DNA from 4 places in the Ammoniphilus soli genome. Region 2 is predicted to be linked to each of the others. Evidence: riboswitches for the same ligand, from Rfam matches in the RefSeq annotation. Region 2 holds a riboswitch; each other region holds the start of a gene.
What was found. A riboswitch is a leader RNA that binds a small molecule or an ion and turns the genes downstream of it on or off. The one in region 2 is predicted to bind cobalamin.
Positions count from the first base shown of each region.

Region 1 (4,837 bases), on a different contig from region 2:
TATTATCATAGGGGCGCATACTCATGAATTGCTGGAAACCGGAGTGGTGGTAGGGGATACCTTTATCATTCAAGCTGGGAAGTTCGGTCAGTATCTGGGACAAACTACGGTTGAATTTGACAAGCATACAAAAGGGATTATAAGTATAACGGGAATATGCCACCCCGTCTCCTCTTTTCCCAAGGCTGAGGACATGGCAGAACTCATCCGGCAGCAAGAGGTTTCGGCTAATCAAGTATTGTCCCCTGATATCGTTACGCTTGACCACGATTTTCACATCAGCTGGGAAGAAGAGTCTCCGCTAGGCAATTTATTGGCAGAAGGAATACGGGATTGGGTAGGATCCGAAATTGCTATGGTGAATGCGGGACAGCTGCTATTTTCTCTCTCAAAGGGTTCAGTTACGCGAAAAGACCTGCTGACCCTCTGCCCGCATCCGATTAATCCCTGCAAGCTTATCATTAAAGGAAAATTTATTCGGAGCATATTGGAAGAAGCATTGACGGAACAAAGCATTCACCGACAAGTAAGGGGACTGGGCTTCCGGGGGAAAGTCCTGGGATGGATGTGCGTGGATGGAATGACCCTCCATTATGATATGAATCAAGCCGAAGGAAAAAGGATACAGTGCATTCTTATCCAGGAGAAGCCCTTGGAAGAAGAGAAAACGTATTCTTTAGGAACGATTGATATGTTTACGTTTGGCTGGATTTTTCCCCTTTTTAAGGAAGCGGAGAAAGTTGATTTATTTCTTCCCGAATTCATTCGTGATGTCTTAGCCAAAGAGCTAAAAAGCAGAGACGCCTTGGAACGGAGCAGCAAAGCAAGATGGATTCACGTCTAACATAATCTACTTGGAGGTGACGCAATGAAATTTATCGATGACCTTTATAACCTTTACCGGGATCATCTGACAGGAGATGAAGAGGATGCCATCGCCATTGTCCTGGGAGTGCTGCAAGAACAGGATCGTGAGGATATGCTGAAGCTGATCTCAGAGATGAACGAAGAAGAAGTCTTTCATATGTTAAGCATGTTCCTCATTGAACTGATGAGGCAAAAGATGGCTACAGAAGGAGTGGGAACGGCCACTTTGGATACGGACCCGACAAGGGATAGTTTTCACTAAGCGCCCTCACACATCCTCCCTTGAACACATATGATACGTTAGAAATATGTTCTATAGGGGAGGACAGAATTGTGGTTGATGTGAAGCCTATTACCCTTGAAGGACATCAGGTGGTAGCCATTTCAGTCCAATTGCCGAAGACGACCTTGCTTGTCGTGACAACCGATAAAGGGTATATCATGTGCGGTGCGTTGGATGTGGCTTTGCTTAATGAAAGATTAAGCGATCGCAATATCATTGCCGGCCGAGCATTGGGTGTGAGAACGATAGAGCAGCTGCTGGAGGCCCCGCTCGAGTCCGTTACCAAAACGGCGGAGGCCCATGGCATCAAGGCCGGCATGAGTGGTAGGGATGCGATATTGAAGATGGTATAAAGCGAAGAGGGGGTGGCCCATGGGATATCATGGGGCTCCTTCTCTTTTTTTGGAACCCTCCTTTTGTGCATGAAATGTGAGTATTGGACATTTCGAAACATACCTATAGAGGTAAAGTGTTGAAACATAGCCTATATTCGTTTAAGATTGGAAAGAAAATGGCTGCTTTATTGCAAGATAAGCGGTCATGGTACAGACAATTAATGATCGATGAAAAGTAAATTTTCATAATACCGCTACTACGATATCGAATTGCCATATTAAGTGATTGATGAGGTGATCAACGCCCTATGAAACAATATCTTGACTTATGCAAACATATTCTAGACAACGGAGTCAGAAAAGATGACCGGACAGGCACCGGTACCATCAGTACATTTGGATATCAAATGCGGTTTAACTTAAAAGAAGGATTCCCGCTTATAACCACGAAAAAGCTTCATCTCAAATCGATTATTCATGAACTTTTATGGTTCTTAAAAGGGTCTACCAATAATAATGAACTGGAAGAGGTAGGCGTCAGAATCTGGAGGGAATGGGCAAAGGAAGACGGAGAGCTAGGCCCGATTTACGGGAAGCAGTGGAGATCGTGGGCTTGTGAAGATGGTTCAACTATCGATCAGATCGAACAAGTAATTAAAGACATCAAAACTAATCCTGATTCCCGGAGACTTATCGTCAGTGCGTGGAATGTAGCCGATATTCCTAAAATGGCGCTAGCTCCCTGCCATGCATTATTCCAATTTTATGTTGCCGAAGGAAAACTTTCTTGTCAGCTATACCAAAGATCAGCGGACGTCTTCCTAGGCGTTCCCTTTAACATCGCATCCTACGCTCTGCTAACGATGATGATCGCGCAGGTGTGTGACCTTGAGCCAGGAGATTTTGTTCATACCTTTGGGGATGTTCACATCTATGCGAATCATCTCGAGCAAGTCAAGCTGCAATTGACCAGAGAACCAAGATCCTTACCGGTGATGGTTCTTAATCCGGAAGTCAAGAACATCTTTAACTTTAAATATGAAGATTTTGAGCTTCAAAACTATGATCCTCATCCGCACATTAAAGGAGAGGTTTCCGTATGATTTCAGTGATAGTCGCTATGTCCAGGAATCGGGTGATCGGAAAGGATAATAAGATGCCATGGCACCTGCCAGCCGATTTGGCCTATTTTAAGCGCACGACGATGGGGCATACGGTACTCATGGGAAGGAAGACGTTTGAATCGATGGGGAGGCCGCTTCCAGGAAGGAAAAATGTCATCCTAACTCGTCAAAAAGATTATCAGCCTGAGGGCTGTATGGTTCTTCATTCTATTGAGGAGGCCCTGGCTGCATTTAAAGGGGAAGAGCTTTTTGTGATCGGCGGCGCAGAGATCATTAAAGAATTCTTGCCTGTTGTGGACAGGCTTTACCTTACTCTCATTGATGAAGAATTTGAGGGAGATACCTTTCTCCCCGAGCTTCACCTCGAAGATTGGGTAGAGTGTTCGAGAACGGATGGAGAAACTGACGAGAAGAATACTTATCCTCATACCTTCCTAGTTTATGATCGAAAGTCTGCCGTCTGAAAAGTTTTATATGGACATCTTTGCCATTCTGAAATATAGTTAGAACTAACAAATGAATATCCTAAAATTTATGGATAGGTGTATTACGTGGTTCACGCTGTGTCACGTATTGCTTAATAGGGAAGCTGGTGAAATCCCGGCACGGTTCCCGCCACTGTAAATCGGAGCAACCTGCAAATGGCCACTGTCTGAAAGCTGGGACGGGAAGGTGCAGGAAGCGGTGATGATGAGTCAGGAGACCTGCCTAGTCCAATTGGAACAAAACCTACGGGAAATAGGGAGGTGTTTGCAAAAAGGAACGTCACGTGTGCAAGTACGTGTAATTTTTCAGTTCCGTGAATGCAATTTCTCAGCACTCAACCCTCGAAGGTTGGGTGCTTTTTTATGTTTACTATGGAGGGGAAAAATGAAAAAACCATTAGTGTCATTACCAATTTTGCTGATTGCGGCCCTAACCGTTTATTTCTGGGCCAACTCCTCTGAACCAGCCTATGCAATGCATATTATGGAGGGTTTTTTGCCCCTAGGCTGGGTGATTTTCTGGTGGCTGCTGACCATACCTTTTCTGATCGTGGGGTTCCGTTCTATTCGCAGCAAAATTAAAGAACATCCTGAGCTGAAAACCATGCTCGGCTTATCTGGTGCTTTTGCTTTCGTATTATCGGCTTTAAAAATCCCATCGGTTACAGGAAGCAGCTCCCACCCAACAGGGGTAGGTCTTGGAAGCATTTTGTTCGGGCCAACAGCCATGGGTGTTCTTGGTACGATTGTTCTTTTGTTTCAAGCCTTGCTGCTCGCCCATGGAGGACTTACTACACTAGGAGCCAATGCTTTCTCCATGGCCGTCGTCGGGCCCTTTGTTGCCTATGGCGTTTATGTGCTTAGCCTCCGGCTGAAGGTATCCTTTTCCGTCGCTGTTTTTTTAGCAGCCATGCTGGGCGATCTGGGCACGTATTTGGTTACCTCCCTTCAACTGGCGCTTGCTTTTCCGGCTGAGGTAGGAGGAGCAATGGCTTCGTTTGCCAAGTTTTCCAGCATCTTTGCCCTAACGCAAATTCCGATTGCCATAAGTGAGGGGTTATTGACCGTCATCGTGATGAACTTGATTAGCAAATATAATATGAGCGAATTAAAATGGCTAAAAATTCCCGTAAAGGAGGTGCGCTAATTGAAAAAAAATATTCTGCTGCTTTTCCTTGCTGTTATGATTGCCGTTATTCCCTTATTAATGCAAAAGGATTCTGAATTCGGAGGGGCCGATGGGCAAGCCGAGGAAGCGATCGGGGAGATCGCGCCTGACTATAAGCCGTGGTTCGATGCGATATGGGAGCCGCCGGGCGGGGAAACCGAGAGCCTGTTATTTTCCCTTCAAGCGGCGATGGGGGCCCTCGTGATTGGCTATGTCGTAGGCTATGGGCGTGCCCGAAAAAAATACTCCATGGAGTCTAAGAACAAGCTGCCACATGCTACAGGTCGATAAATATTCCCATACCAGTCCATTAAGAAGCATTCACCCAATGGAGAAAGCGGCTTTCTGTTTATCCTATCTCTTGTTTTCCCTAATTACGAAAAGCCTGAGTATTGCACTTGTTACCTTTATGGTGATGAGTGCCGTGCTTCTCCTGCAGGCTAAAATTCCTTGGCAATTTTATATAAAACTCTTAATGCTTCCTTTCTTTTTTCTTCTGACCAGCGTTATAACCCTAGTTTTGTCCATAGCTCCCATTGAGGTTGCCTTGACTGGCTCCTTATGGGACATCAGGG
Region 1 is NZ_JBEGDL010000004.1:22,071-26,907, reverse strand. Features, by position in the region: gene ABLT31_RS10435 (bifunctional metallophosphatase/5'-nucleotidase) at 1-844, shown strand, start outside; gene ABLT31_RS10430 (DUF6154 family protein) at 869-1,129, shown strand; gene ABLT31_RS10425 (YunC family protein) at 1,201-1,503, shown strand; gene ABLT31_RS10420 (thymidylate synthase) at 1,794-2,588, shown strand; gene ABLT31_RS10415 (dihydrofolate reductase) at 2,585-3,073, shown strand; cobalamin riboswitch at 3,133-3,335, shown strand; gene ABLT31_RS10410 (energy-coupling factor ABC transporter permease) at 3,480-4,241, shown strand; gene ABLT31_RS10405 (energy-coupling factor ABC transporter substrate-binding protein) at 4,242-4,553, shown strand; gene cbiQ (cobalt ECF transporter T component CbiQ) at 4,537-4,837, shown strand, end outside.
Region 1: it holds a riboswitch for cobalamin, as region 2 does, so the genes downstream of both, ABLT31_RS10410 (energy-coupling factor ABC transporter permease) here and cobO (cob(I)yrinic acid a,c-diamide adenosyltransferase) in region 2, are expected to answer to the same signal.

Region 2 (4,837 bases):
CGATGTTTATTGTAGGGACGCTGCCTCCTGTTTACATCGCTTTGTCCTTGCTTTTTGTGACTTTAATCTTTATGGGAGCAGCCAATGGGGCTCTGTTCCAAGTCATTCCTGTCAGGTTCCCTAAAGAAGTAGGTTTATTGACCGGTTTTGTCGGGGGAATTTGAAGGAAGTCATTTTAGAGGTGAAACGAAGCTCGGAGCAAGTAGCCAACTCAGCGGAAGAGCTGACGGCAGGGGCGGAGCAAACCTCTCAAGCGACGCAGCAAATCGCCTCCACGATCCAAGAAGTTGCTGCAGGAGCGGAGAAGCAGGTAGCAAGCATGGAGGAAAGCGCCCAAATGCTATCGGATATGTCCCAAGGCATCCTTCAAATCGCCAATTCGACTCAGAAGGTATCCGCTTCGTCTGCTCATACTTTAGAGCAAGCGAAGGTAGGGGCAGAAGCCATCTCTTCTGCTTCCGAGCAAATGGGTTCTATCCATGAAACAATGAATGGCTTGGCACATGTTGTTAAGGGACTCGGTGAAAGATCCCAGGAAATCGGCAAAATCCTCGAGGTCATTACAGGTATTGCTGCCCAAACGAACCTATTGGCGCTTAATGCAGCGATTGAAGAGGTTTCGGCTAACATCGAGCAAATGTCCGCAAGCAGCGAACAAGTGGTAGAATCAATGGACACCATTACTGGCATTGCTCAGAACTCCTCGGCAGGAACCCAGCAGATTTCCTCGGCTGTTCAAGAGCAGCTGGCAACGATGGAAGAAATCACATCAGCAGCCTTCTCCCTATCTAGGATGGCAGAGGACCTTCAAAAGATGGCAGGGAAATTTAAGATCTAAAAGAGATACATAGAGGCCTGATCATGGAATATGGCTTCCACGGTCAGGCCTTTACGTTCTACGGAATAAGGATGAATAAGCTTCTCCGATTAATCCTCCTTATTCCGCATAAATTCCCTAGCTTTACATCAACCCTCCGGGTTAAATTTGATAAAATCATTTTATCAAATTTGAGGGTTTACCCCTTGATGTAAAGCTAGGGAAAAGGCTTCCTCTAAAGGTGGTCTGGCTACTCTGAATTGCTTCAATAAAGCTTTTTTTATGATACAGAAGAGGTCATGTACGCCTTGGCAATCAGGAAATCGACGAGCTGATCCCAGTGGGTGACCCTCTGAAATTGAGAAATGTGGCGATTCCATGGATGATCGAAGATAATCTTGGTTTTAACGGGGGATTTGAGAATATTATGGGGGCCGTCATCTACAATAATATCCCCTACTATCAAATCCTTGCGATGAGTGAGAACTAGGTTGGGCTTTGATAAAAAGGATAGGTTTTCACGAATCCAGTGATATTTATCCTGGAAGGCATAATGCTCGCTTGCTGTAACAAACACAATATCGTAGTAGAGGGACAGCTCCTTAATACCTTCAATCGCGCCTTCTTTTGCCGGCAGATTCCGAAAGAAACCCGGTTCCTTATTGATTTCCTCAAAGATCATATGCATGATCTCCGGTGGAAGTATGCTTGAAAGATCCCACTTTGTCCATTCTTCCCGGTCATAAAGAGTCCCAGTCTTCTCATAGATCCGTTTTATCCAGGTGGAGGATTGGTCGACAGTTACGTCATCCATGTCTAAAAGAAGAACTTTATTCCGATTGGCAATGGTCATTCATTTTCTCCTTTCATCTGCGGCTCACAAGATGCTGCTAAATAATGCGTCGAAATTTGACCCTACGAATAAGAGGTGATTTTGTCGTGTTATCATATATAGATTTTAAGCAGGGGGTTTAGAACTCATTTAACAGATTAAAATTTTGTTAAAGTTGCCCCGACAGTGAATTACTTTTTTAGAGTGTTTTATATCATAATCAGGTCACTCCCATATGGTGCGAAGCCACATTATTTTCTTCGCCTAAATATGGAAAAAGGACGAAAACTCTTAATGAGTGAAGTGAATTGAATGGGAAGGTTTGGAGAATCGGTTTGATGGGCCAAGAGCAAGCCGCCGTTTTTCAGCCGCAAGCTTAGAAACCCTATTGCTGAAATCGCAAAAATTCACTATAATTACAGCTAAACTAGAATATGATGGTAAACAGGTCTTCATCTTGAAGGATGAAGTTAATAGGGAAGGATGGTGATTGGCAGCCTCATCTGGGATGAGATGCCAAGATTCCAACGCGGTCCCGCCACTGTAAATGGGGAGCTTTTCTCGGGTTATCCACTGTCTTTATGGAGATGGGAAGGAAGAGGAAAGCGATTGATCCATGAGCCAGGAGACCTGCCTGTTTGCGGATTGTGCTTTCCTTCGGGTTAAAGGAAAAGGCCAGGACGATAGATTTTTAGCAGCCTTGGTTCCCTATGGAGTCAAGGCTTTAATTTTTGTTTTGTTTTTTCGAGAGGGGGAGAGACATGGATAAGCCGGATAAGCAGCGCGGACTCGTTTTGGTTTATACCGGGGACGGCAAGGGCAAAACAACGGCAGCGTTAGGAGTGGCCTTGCGAGCAGCAGGACGAGGGAAAAAGGTTTTAATCATCCAATTTATCAAGTCTCCTGAGCGGACCTATGGGGAGAAAATCGTGCTGGACAAGCTGGGAATAGAAATTTATCAAAAAGGAATAGGTTTTACCTGGACCAAGACACCGGAGGAACATCGCAACGCCCTGAGGGAGGCCTGGGAGTTTACCAGGATGAAGGTTAAGCGGGGTACCTATGATGTGGTCATTTTGGATGAGCTGAACAATGCTTTGGCCATTTCTGCATTCCCCGTCGCTGATGTTCTTCCTTTGCATGAAGTAATAGAGTGGATTAAAGAACGCCCCTACGGGATGCATATGGTCATTACGGGGCGCAGCGCGAAACCGGAGATGATTGATGCTGCTGACTTGGTTACCGAGATGAAGCCGGTCAAGCATTACTATAACGAAGGGATTCCTGCGGTTTTGGGGATTGAGTTCTGATGGGCTGGATCGAGCGTTTTGGGCATGGCGGCGATGTAATGACGGCTGCGGCAGCCTTTCAAAAGGATCCTTCCCAGCTTCTTGATTTTAGCGCGAACATTAATCCGCTGGGTCCACCTCAGAGGGTGGTCAAGCAGATTCAGGAACATCTATTATCTATCGTTCATTACCCTGACCCGGCTCATCGATTGTTTCGGAAGAAGCTTGCTGAGAGGCTAGGCGTAAATGAACAGGAAATTATAATTGGAAATGGAGCGGCGGAGTGCATGGCGTTGGCCCTTTTGGCTCTTCAGCCTAAGAAGGTAGGGGTCGTCTATCCCTGTTTTTCCGAATATGCCCAGTTGGCTAAGCAATTCGGGTCTGAAGTGGTCGGCATATACGGAAGAGAAGAGCTTCAATTTCGGCCGGATCAGGATGAGATGCGAGCTTTATTCCAAGGGACGGAACTTGTATTTATTGGACACCCCAACAACCCGACGGGGATTCTTTATTCCATGGAGGACTTGACTCGTTTGGCCGAGTGGACGGAAGAATTTGGAACGGGTTTGGTGATTGATGAAGCGTTTATCGATTTTTTGCCCGAAGAGAGACAGATCACTATGCTTTCTCGCCTTGGCCAATTCCCTCGGCTGATTATAGTCCGATCGATGACAAAGTTTTATGCGATACCCGGCCTTCGTCTTGGATTTGCCCTCGGCCATCCTAAGGTCATAAAAGGCATGACGGGAAAACAGGTCACATGGAGCGTTAATAGTCTGGCGCTTCAGGCGGGAGAGCTTTGTCTTCAGGAGCAGGAATATGAGAGGGCTACAATCCGTCTGATCAAAGAAGAGAGGAATTATCTGATCCGGGAGTTAGCAGGCTTTTCAGGTTGGAAGGTATGGCCGGGAGAGGCCAACTTTTTGCTTGTCCGCCTCCCTGCCCATTGGAAGGCGGATGATCTGCAATGGGCGCTTGGCTGCAAAGGAATCATGATTCGCAGCTGCTCCATGTATCCTGGCTTGACTCCGCAGGATATCCGTCTCGCGGTGAGATCGAGGGAAGAAAATGACCGTCTTCTTTCCGCTCTCCAAGAAGCAGATCAGGAAAGGCGGGAATGCCAATGAGCCTCATCCTCGTTACGGGAGGCGTTCGTTCAGGGAAAAGCCAATTTGCCGAAAAGCTAGCCCGCGATCAAGGAGACCGAATTTTGTATGTAGCCACGGGGATCCCATGTGATCAAGAGATGAAGCAAAGAGTTGAATTGCACCAAGAACGCCGGCCAGCAGGATGGGGGTTAGTCGAATCCCCTTATCACCTGGATGCAGTGCTGCCGAAGGCCCATGAATACGATGCGGTATTACTTGATTGTCTCTCTTCCTGGATAAGCAACCGACTAATAGAAGTGCCGGAAGAACGGATAAGGGATCTGCAAACTGCCCGACAAATACGTGAAGATTTGCTTCATTGGCTAGCCTCAGTCCGTCGTCTGCCGATCCCTGTCATTGTCGTTACCGGTGAAGTCGGACTTGGGGGAGTCGCGATGTCCCGTTTGGGCAGGTGGTTCCAGGATGTCTTAGGAGAATCCAATCAGCTGGTTGCAGGAGAGGCGGATGAGGTCTATGCCGTCATCTCGGGGATTCCCTGGAGGATAAAAGGATGAACCCGTTTTTTCATGCCGTGGCTTTCCTGACTCGCCTTCCGGTTCCTCGGCTCAGCGATTCCAAGGAGGACTGGGTAAGGAGCGTTCCTTACTACCCTTTGGTTGGTCTGCTTATAGGCGCCTTGCTCTGGTTGGCCGCAATCAGCTTTAGCTTTCTCCTCACGCCACCCGTTGCAGCTGTGCTGACTTTGGCCGTATGGATTTTTGTGACTGGCGGGCTGCATCTGGATGGTTGG
Region 2 is NZ_JBEGDL010000016.1:52,824-57,660, forward strand. Features, by position in the region: gene ABLT31_RS24725 (nitrate/nitrite transporter) at 1-164, shown strand, start outside; gene ABLT31_RS24730 (methyl-accepting chemotaxis protein) at 161-838, shown strand; gene ABLT31_RS24735 (5' nucleotidase, NT5C type) at 1,098-1,670, opposite strand; cobalamin riboswitch at 2,079-2,301, shown strand; gene cobO (cob(I)yrinic acid a,c-diamide adenosyltransferase) at 2,411-2,959, shown strand; gene cobD (threonine-phosphate decarboxylase CobD) at 2,959-4,065, shown strand; gene cobU (bifunctional adenosylcobinamide kinase/adenosylcobinamide-phosphate guanylyltransferase) at 4,062-4,601, shown strand; gene cobS (adenosylcobinamide-GDP ribazoletransferase) at 4,598-4,837, shown strand, end outside.

Region 3 (4,837 bases), on a different contig from region 2:
AAACGGCCACAGGGATGGATTTTGTTGGAAAATATATAAATTAGGCTACTTCAAATGAAAGTAATGTTTATACTAAGCCCCGATAAACAACAAAGTGGCAATCCAGAACGATGAAAATAACATCTGGATTGCCACTTTTTATTGAACTATTGATCCCGGTTAGATGAATAAAGACCCTTATAGACAATGATATTAAAGATCAGTCAATAAAAAGCCACCCTAAAATGGATGGCAACAGATTTTAGCTAGTCAGGAAATTTTTTAAGAGGTTGCTTATTCATTATACTAAAATAGTCTGAAATGACCGATCGCATTTATTTTTGCATCTTCAATACTCCTAAAGGACTTTGAATTGAAGGAGAAAAATGTTTATCTTGATAAGTATAACTAACATGGGGATGCAGAATCTTTCCTTCATCAAATAGATGACAACGGACTATTTCAGTTCCAATCTCTGGTGTAATCCCTCTATACCATATTCCTTCTGGGTAAACAATCACGACGCACGCATCCTCACATCGCCCATTACATTTAGTGCGCGTCGTATGAATTTTATTATCTGCTCCAAGCGCTTTAATCTCTTGTCTGATCGCTAGAGTCACTTCTTCCGCCCCATTTTTCATACAACTTCCACCATTACAGATCAATACATGGTGCCGAGTTTCAGACAAATTCCAAGTCGTCATAACCATACATCCCCGCTAAAGAAATTGATACACTCAAGCATGCATAAACTACAAAACTACATTAGTTAGAGCTACTTCGGTAGTCCTCCCCATATCTAGGTACAACCGTCTCCGAAAAGAAGGTAATGTGTGTTTTATTGGTAATGGGATGTATAGTGACTTCCGTTTCTACCTCAAAAACATCACGAATGAGATCTGGACGGAGGACCTCCCTCGGAGTGCCTGATGTTACGATTTGACCCGATTTAATCACATATAGACGATCACAATACATGGCAGAAATATTTAAATCGTGCAAAGCTGCCAGAACCGTGATGCCAAGAGATTTAATAAGATCCATTATTTGTAGTTGATAGCGAATATCAAGATGGTTGGTAGGTTCATCCAAAATGAGAAGTCTTGCTTGTTGAGCCAACGCTCTTGCAATAAGCACCCTCTGTTTTTCTCCCCCAGATAACGTCATATAGCTACGATCAGCAAAATCTCCCATACCCACGCGAGACAATGCTTCTTTAACAATATATAGATCCTCGCAAGTATCAAACTCAAATAGTCGTTTATGTGGAGAACGACCCATCTGAACGATTTCACGAACTGAAAAATCAAATTCAACGGGAGATTCCTGTCGAACCACAGCCATACATTGTGCAGTTTGGCGAGCAGATAAAGTAAAGATGTCGTTTTCATCCAACTTGATGATTCCAGCATCAGGTTCTATCATTCGATATACACTTTTTAGTAGCGTGGATTTCCCACTTCCATTTGGACCAATTAGACCAACAAATTCTCCCGTTTTTACGTCTAATCCAATGTTTTCTAAAAGCACTCTCTTTTGGATACTAATTGAAAGATTTTGCACCATGAGATTCATCTTCCGTCACCTCCGAATGAATAAGTGCTTTTTCGCATTTGCCAAATAAAGAATGGTCCACCACACAAAGAAGTGATAATACCAATCGGAATTTCTTCGGGTGCGAACAACAGTCTTGCTATAACATCACACCAAATAACAAAAATGGCACCAAATAATACACTTACAGATAAAACACGACGATGATCAGAACCCACCAGGAATCGGACAAGATGAGGCATCATTAGCCCAACAAAACCAATAGCACCACTAACGGCTACAATAACGCCAGTTAGAAGAGCCGTTATGATTAAAAGAAGTTTCCGAAATTGATCTGTATTCACTCCAAGTGTACTTGCTGTTTCCTCACCCATCAGTAAAACATTGAGTGATCTTGACTGAAGGAGAAGAACCACCGTGCCAACGATGACGGCAAGGGCTGGAAGGGTTAAATAGCCCCATTTTGCCCCTGTTAAACTTCCTTTGATCCAAAATAGCACAGAGCGAAGAGCAGACTCTTTCGGTGCGGCAAGAACAATGAGACTCGTTACTGCCAATAATACGGCTGAAATCGCAATTCCAGCGAGTAATAGCCGAACCGTTGAAATGCGTCCTCCCACTTGCGACAGGTGAAAAACACATAGCATGGATAATAGCGCACCAGTAAATGCCCCAGCGGAAAGTGCATATTGACCAAATATACTAAAGGCACCAAACAAAATCACCAACGTAGCGCCGACTGATGCACCAGAGGATACGCCCAAAATATAAGGATCAGCAAGAGAATTTCTAACAAGAGCCTGTATGGACACACCAACAACGGACAATCCTGCGCCGACAATTGCTCCCAATATTACTCTTGGAAAGCGGATATCCCAAATAATATGCTCTTGCGCCTTAGACCAATCAACTTGTACCCATTCCCCGATCATCGGGAGATGAGATAAGGCAATCCTCCATACCGTTTCAGGATGAATGGGAACAGGTCCAAGAGTAATAGCAATGGTCATTGAAACAAAAAGGATAATAATCAATCCAATAGAGAGGATAGGGAACCAAACCCAGTAGCTACTACTACTGGGTTTTTTCATTTCTATTTTACCGATGTTAGAACTATGATTAGATAACTCTTCCTTTTGGATGGAATTCTGCAAAGTATTTCACCTCTCCTCGTTAAACCACATGAACAGCTTACTTGAATTTTTCAGGATAGAATCCTTTTGCTAACGTTTCTAATGCACTCACATTTCTGACTCCCTCAAAAACACTTGATAGCGGAAGTACAACAAAACTTTTGTTTTTAATAGCCTTAACATCTGCCATTGCAGGATTATTTAATAAAAGTTTGATTTTTTCGTCTGCTGAGGTTTTACCATAATCATTAATCACAATAACCTCTGGATCACGCTTAACTACTTCTTCCCAACTTACCTTTGCCCAGTTTTTTTCGATATCATCAAACACATTTTTACCGCCTGCCATGGCAATCAGTGAAGTTTGTAACGATTGCCCAGCCGTAAACACGGTATCTTCTCCACTGTCAAAAACCAAAACACGAATCGGTTTTTCTACTTTTCCAACTTTGTTTTTGATCTCTTGTATATCTTTCTGCATGGATTGAACGAGTGCTTGCGCTTTTTGTTCGATATTAAAAATACGTCCAAGGTTCAGGATATCTTCATAAACATCTTCCATTTTTGCGGCAGTCACGTAAGTTCCTTTTGCTACATATGCTTTTATCCCATACTTAGCGAGATCATCCACTGCGGCTAATGCTTCTTTACCAGAAAATGCACTTTCACGTCCGTAAACGAAATCTGGATTTATCCCTAGTAATACTTCAAGAGAAGGATACTTTTCAGCGAGAACAGGTATCTTAGAGAATTTTTCCTTTAGTTCGGGAAGATATTCACCGTCACTATTATATGCAGTTCCAACTATATAATTTTCCAATCCAAGAGCTAACATAATTTCCGTTGTATGTTGATTTAAACTTACAACTCGTTTTGGTACTTCTTCAAAAGTGATCTCTCGATGATAATTTTGAATAGTAACGGGTTGATAGGCTTTTGGTTTCTCTGGTTCCTTTTGTTTGTCTTCAGTTTTTACTGGTTGCACCGAAGTTTCTTTTTCGCCTTGACCTGAACTATTGCATGCAGACAGAATAGAAACCATAACCATCATCCATACCAACAATGAGACACGTAATTTACAAGCCAATTTCATTCTTATCCCCCCTGTGTTAAATACTATACCTCTCTTCGATTGTTGTAGTTTCTACAAAAATATGACCACAACAACAAACAACAAAAAAAGCATCCCCCTTATTGGAAAGATGCTTTTACGTGCAACAAACGAATAGCTGATTTGATAAAACTTGTTCAAACCATTTCAGCATGTCACGTAACACCACCCCTATCTCCCGTAGGTTTTTATAGTGTTCTTCTTTATGGCAGGTCTCCTGACTTAGCCTCGACCATTTGTTCCCCCTTCCCAGTCCTTAAACCAGTGGGATACGAAACAGATGTCAGCATTACAGTGGCGGGACCGTGTCGGATTTAAACCGACTTCCCTTTTAAGCTACGATATTTATCGGTAGCACCATAAAGCACAATATTTAGTTGTTCAAGTGGTATTGTACTTCAAAATACAGGAGAATACTATTAAAATATTACTCTGTAAAATGAAATGATTTAAGATAATATATTCTATCCTTTTATTTAATATACATAATTCTCTCGTTGTTTCGTTTATCGAACTAAGAGGAAACTTCAGATGGTTTACCATAGGTCAAAGATCTTGATCAACCTTCCTTTTATAGAGATTCAATATTGATATTTTTAGCAAAATAAAAACCGCTAGTTAGCGGTTAGTGTGTAAAGAATTATTTGTTTTCTTCATATGCAATTAGAACTATGTTTTCGTTCGTATCTCGACGTATTTCTTCTTCTAGAGATTGAATTTTGTTTAGTTGATCGGCTGGTAAGGTAGCCACTGGAAAACTATTATCCATTTTGATTCCTCCTATATAGTATTTTATTAAAAGTATGGGCAAGGAACAGTTTATCTAAACGCGAAATCGTGCTTTCATTAACTCTTTACATCAGTTGCTATTGTATTAAAGTGTCTAGTATTATTACAGGAATGCTGCCCGTTAGCTGAGTAACCACATCTCATAAACGACGGTTTTTAAGATGGGGCTACTTATGGTTAATCATGGATAACTAGCTTATTCAAAACCCATAACAAAATCAAAGTCTCAATCTCAACTAAGATCAAGACTTTTTAGATAACTATTTTC
Region 3 is NZ_JBEGDL010000039.1:39,814-44,650, reverse strand. Features, by position in the region: gene ABLT31_RS33090 ((2Fe-2S) ferredoxin domain-containing protein) at 315-686, opposite strand; gene ABLT31_RS33085 (ABC transporter ATP-binding protein) at 748-1,557, opposite strand; gene ABLT31_RS33080 (FecCD family ABC transporter permease) at 1,554-2,627, opposite strand; gene ABLT31_RS33075 (ABC transporter substrate-binding protein) at 2,728-3,762, opposite strand; cobalamin riboswitch at 3,971-4,157, opposite strand; gene ABLT31_RS33070 (hypothetical protein) at 4,421-4,549, opposite strand.
Region 3: it holds a riboswitch for cobalamin, as region 2 does, so the genes downstream of both, ABLT31_RS33075 (ABC transporter substrate-binding protein) here and cobO (cob(I)yrinic acid a,c-diamide adenosyltransferase) in region 2, are expected to answer to the same signal.

Region 4 (4,837 bases), on a different contig from region 2:
GCTTGGGCAAAAGACGGAAGGAGCAGCACAAAAGCCAACATCAACCCAATGCATCTTTTCAAATCCATTCCCCCTCTACTTTATATAAAGGCTTTGATAAACCATAACCGCTGCTTCGGCACGGGTTGCCGTATCGAACGGAGCAAATCGCGTTCCGTTGGATTTTCCTTTTATCCAGCCTGCCTGAATGGCATTGACCGCCGAAATTTTACCCCATGCCGGAATATCCTTTTGGTCAGCAAAGCCCTTCAAAGCTTCCCGCACTTTCTCCTCGTTCTTCGCGGACGCATTATTTCCAAAAGCTTGAACAAGTAGAGTGGCCATTTCCATCCGGGTGATCGTCTGTTCCGGTCTGAAGGTTCCATCTGAATAGCCCTTTACCCATCCTGCATGATACGCCTGAGCAATAAAAGATCTTGCCCAATGCTGTTCCACATCACGGAAAGACACCTTGAGCTGTTCTGCTGAGACAGACTCATCCAGATGCAAGGCTTTCGCAAGTAGGGTCATAAATTCCCCTCGCTTTATCGCCCCCCCGGGTTGAAACGCACCATTTATCCCATGGATCACGTTCTGCTGGGCCAAGCTGTAGATGGCATCCTCCGCCCAATGGTAGGACGCTGTTACATCCGGGAATTCTGGGCTTTTTAAGACCGCAAACTTCGTAAAGTGATCAACCGTCCCAACTATCACCCCTTGAGAGATATCCAGGACAGACGGTATAGGTATCCAACGCTTCTTTTCTTCATCATACCAAGCCAAGATCAGGTGATCCACACTTGCAGCTTCCGGAATAGCTACTTTCAATTGAATCGCAATCGGCTTTTCGAAGTAAGTACCAGCCGGTCCAAATTCATAAATCGGCGAAACATATTTTGCGTGTTTTAGAACATCGGTCTCTTCTGCTTTCCACTTCCGAGCCGTGATTTCGGTCTCCGTTGTGAGGGACTGAGCAGGGATGTATAACACCAGCTCCTCTTGCTCATCCTTAATGACTGTATCCTTATCGATCTCTACCTTTTGCTTGAGCTCGAACCGGTTATTTTGAATGAATTCCGTCAGTTTTTTCAACCCTTCACCGCTGAGGCGATCTTCACCGATCACTTTGGACCCTGTATCGTTGAGAAGGTCTTCCAGCTGCACGCTTAAACGTTCGATCACCTCTTGCGGTGTTCCTGCCGGAATTGGATTTATCTGGTTTGCATAAGCCCCCTCACTTGCTGAAGCCCAGAACCATTCAATCTGGTCGCCATCCGAGAGCGGCATTTCCGCTGCCCCAATCGTATCGGGCTTCACGCCATTCAAACGATAGTTCCATCCAATTAGTCCTTCCGCTTCCTGTCCTTTGATACTTGAAACATAGGTTTCAGAGCTGTTCGTTCTTACCTGCAGGGAAGGATCTTCTTGATTCGCCTTCAATATCGCGTCCATGACCGTAGAGCCCTTAGGTAAGCTTAAGGAACGGTTGAAGAAGTTTTCTCCATTTCTTCCTGTAATGGTCATTTTGACAGAAAGCGTTCCGCTAGGAGAGGTTGTTTCACCGCCAACTAAATTTGTTGATTCAGGTCGGAATCCCATGTCCATTAAAATAGAAGCCAGCCCGCTAGTCCCTCTCTCGTTGGCGAGTTGGCCATTCAGTTCCTGGTTGGAGAGAAGGTAGGAAATGAGATGGTTATCTCCTTTTTTCCAGGTGTCGGAAGTTGGGCTTAAGAATACAGCAAGAAGAGCCTTAATCACTTCCGTCGTGGTGAACACGTTCGATGAAGAAGCGGTCCATCCCTGCTTCATACCACCATCCTGGTTTTGAAGCGTTTTAAAATAGTCAACTGCCTTTTGTACCGCTCCATCACTAGAACCAACGCCTAAGGCGGCTAAGGCGCGAATCGCATAAGCGGTCATATCAGGATCTGTGAAAGAATAATCCGTGCTAAAGCCCCATCCCCCATCCGCATTTTGCTGCTGAACCAGCCAAGCTTTCGCCTGCTCAGCCTGAGGTACCGGCTCATCCGCCGCGTGAAGCGCCAGGATTGCCCAAGCATGGCTGTTAACCCATGTCCGCTCAGACTCTAAGCCATAATGCCCGTTATTGTCCACTCTCGACTTTAATACGTCAATGAGATTGATCCCGTAAAAATCTCGCGGATCTTGCCCGATTGCCGATACAGCCATCGCAAGGCGCGCATAGTCCGTTGTATAGCTTACATTGGGAGCTAAAGCCTGAACATCTGCTTTTAAATGGTCCACATACTGCTTGCCGTCTTTCGTGAATAAGGAAGATTGAAGATTCTCCCCCGCCTGGGCTAACGCCATCGCGGTCCAGTCATCAAATCGGCCATTCGCTTTTTGTTTCGTTTTCAGGTAAGCGATCGCCTTCGTGAGGGCGGCTTGCTCTGTAGAGGTCTCCTTGCTTAAACTAAATTGCCTAACATCGGGCACGCTTTCGTTCCCATACTGATCTATAGCTTTCAGCGAAATGGTATATTCACCTGGATCAATGCCTGTGAAAACAATAAGGTAAGGAGCATAATTCTGTGCCTCAGTCCGCCTGGTCTGAGAAAAATCCCCTTTTTGAATTGTTACCTCAACAGTCAGCTTCTCCGTACTATCCCAAGCCAAGGAAGGTTCCTGAAGATCACCTGTCACCATTAATACTTTTCGGTCGCTATCATAGGTGTTGCCTTTGAAGGCAGGTGGAGCAAGATCACGTTCCACCATATCCGAAACAACCTGAAGGTACAGCTCGTCCGTCCGGACAAGCTTCTGAATGCCATCTTCTTCATGTCGAACAGTGAAAGAATAGTTTCCTACAGGCTGTCCAGGCAGCACCGCCTGTCCATGCTGATCAATCGAAAACACCTGATTCTCAAAATAAACACTGGCCCCGACGGTAGGCTCACCATCTTCCCCATAAACGGAAAGGGTGACGGTTTGTCCTTCTAAGACAACGGGTTGATAACGAACATCAGGGATCTTCGTCACTCCCCATGTCGAATAATAGAACACAATTTCATCGCCAGGGTATATCGAAAATTGGTCCGCGGTGACGGATGGATACTCGTAACTACCTCCGCGCTTCACGTAATACCACCACGAACTGGAATAATCTTCTGTTCTTCTCTCGCCGGATATCGCATTTATATTGCTCCCATATTGGGTTTGCTCGATATCCAGCTGACTTTCACCCATCGCAGCAATCAGCGCATCCAGCGCTGTAGGCCCTGCTTGCACCTGTACATTGGCAAGGGTTTGGATGCTTCCTTCTACTCTAACTTTTACATTGCCTTGATTCGAGGCAACTGCCTGGGATGAAAAACCGCCTAGAACGGTTATCAAGAGCATCACCCAAGCCAGGCATACCGCCAAGCCTTTGTTTCTCCAATCTCCCCTTCTCATCATCTTCCCTCTTTTCTTGTTGTAATTGAAAAAACCTTCCCCGAACACGAAGAAGGTTATCCACATCCAAAACGATGACATGCAGAAATAAACCTTCCTATTCCTCGTAGGACGGGCCATCTGTTGTTCAGGCAGGTCTCCTGGCTCTAGTTCATCTCCGCCTTATCCCTTCCCGGATATTCATCCAGTGGCTTTATGCTAAGGCAGATCCCTATTACAGTGGCGGGACCGCTCCGGATTCGACACCGGATTCCCTCTTTCTGTCGATAATCGACACCTGAACAATCTTGGAAATCTATCATTCATTCTCTAAATATTAGCAAGCATTCACATGGGCGTCAATGGAAGGGAAAAATAGAAGGGATTGCTAATGAATAGGAGTGTAGAAAAAAAACACGTGGTAGTTTCAAGGGTACTATTTGAATATTAAAGGGTAGGACTAGTTTTTATAGCAAATAATACATTGAGCTGTCTCCCTTGAGGAGGACAGCTCTTCTTTCAAGAGAATATCACGTTAGTTCGGATAGCACTACATTTCAATACACCATGGATAATTAGACTTATAATCGATCTTAAATTTATACTCCCCTATCACTGCATGACCTTAATATTCTTCGAGGCTACTTTTATAGAGTACAAGAGCTCCCTGAGCATTCTTCATTTGAATGCCATCGTATCTCCTCAACACCTCATCTAAAGCTAGATAAGCAACACCATCTTTTATGGTCAAAGATGGTGTATTTCCAATTTTATAGGTTCGATTTTTAGTCCCTAATTGAAGGGATACCTCATGGCGTTCTATATCATAACTTACTTTTCCATTCCACAAGTAAGCCATCTTACGCATCGAAAGATACCACGTTCCCTTCTTTTGAAAGGCTAATTCTATCGGGCTTTCATCTCTTTCTCCATTAATCAGAACGTCTCCTGCTGATCTTAATATAATTCTACTATTATTTTTCAGGACATAAAAAGCTGCTTGAAGCTGCTCTATTGGATCATCAACAAAAATATCCGGATATAACCCTACATTGTGAATCACAGTATGATTAGGGCTAAAGTACTCTTCAACCGTGAGCTTTAAGACTCCTCCAGTTCCAAGAGGGATGGCTTCCTGAACCGTTCCCTTCCCATAGGTTAGAGCACCGATGACCTTGGCTTTTCCATTGTCTCGCAATGCCGAAGCGATCAATTCAGCAGCACTTGCCGTATTTTCATTGACCAGAATGACAAGCGGGAGCTGCCAATCTGATCCGTTTTTAATCTTTAATTCCTTTTCATTTCCATCTTTCTCCTTCATAATGACAATCGTACCATCTTCAATAAAAAAACCGGAAAATTGCAGAGCCGATTCTAAAGTACCTCCTAGATTATTTCTTAGATCAAGAACTAACCCTTTCATATTATTCCTTTGAAGTTTAGCCAGCTCCTGTTTAAATAATCC
Region 4 is NZ_JBEGDL010000034.1:27,318-32,154, reverse strand. Features, by position in the region: gene ABLT31_RS31740 (prenyltransferase/squalene oxidase repeat-containing protein) at 1-62, opposite strand, end outside; gene ABLT31_RS31735 (S-layer homology domain-containing protein) at 76-3,396, opposite strand; cobalamin riboswitch at 3,507-3,689, opposite strand; gene ABLT31_RS31730 (S41 family peptidase) at 3,998-4,837, opposite strand, start outside.
Region 4: it holds a riboswitch for cobalamin, as region 2 does, so the genes downstream of both, ABLT31_RS31735 (S-layer homology domain-containing protein) here and cobO (cob(I)yrinic acid a,c-diamide adenosyltransferase) in region 2, are expected to answer to the same signal.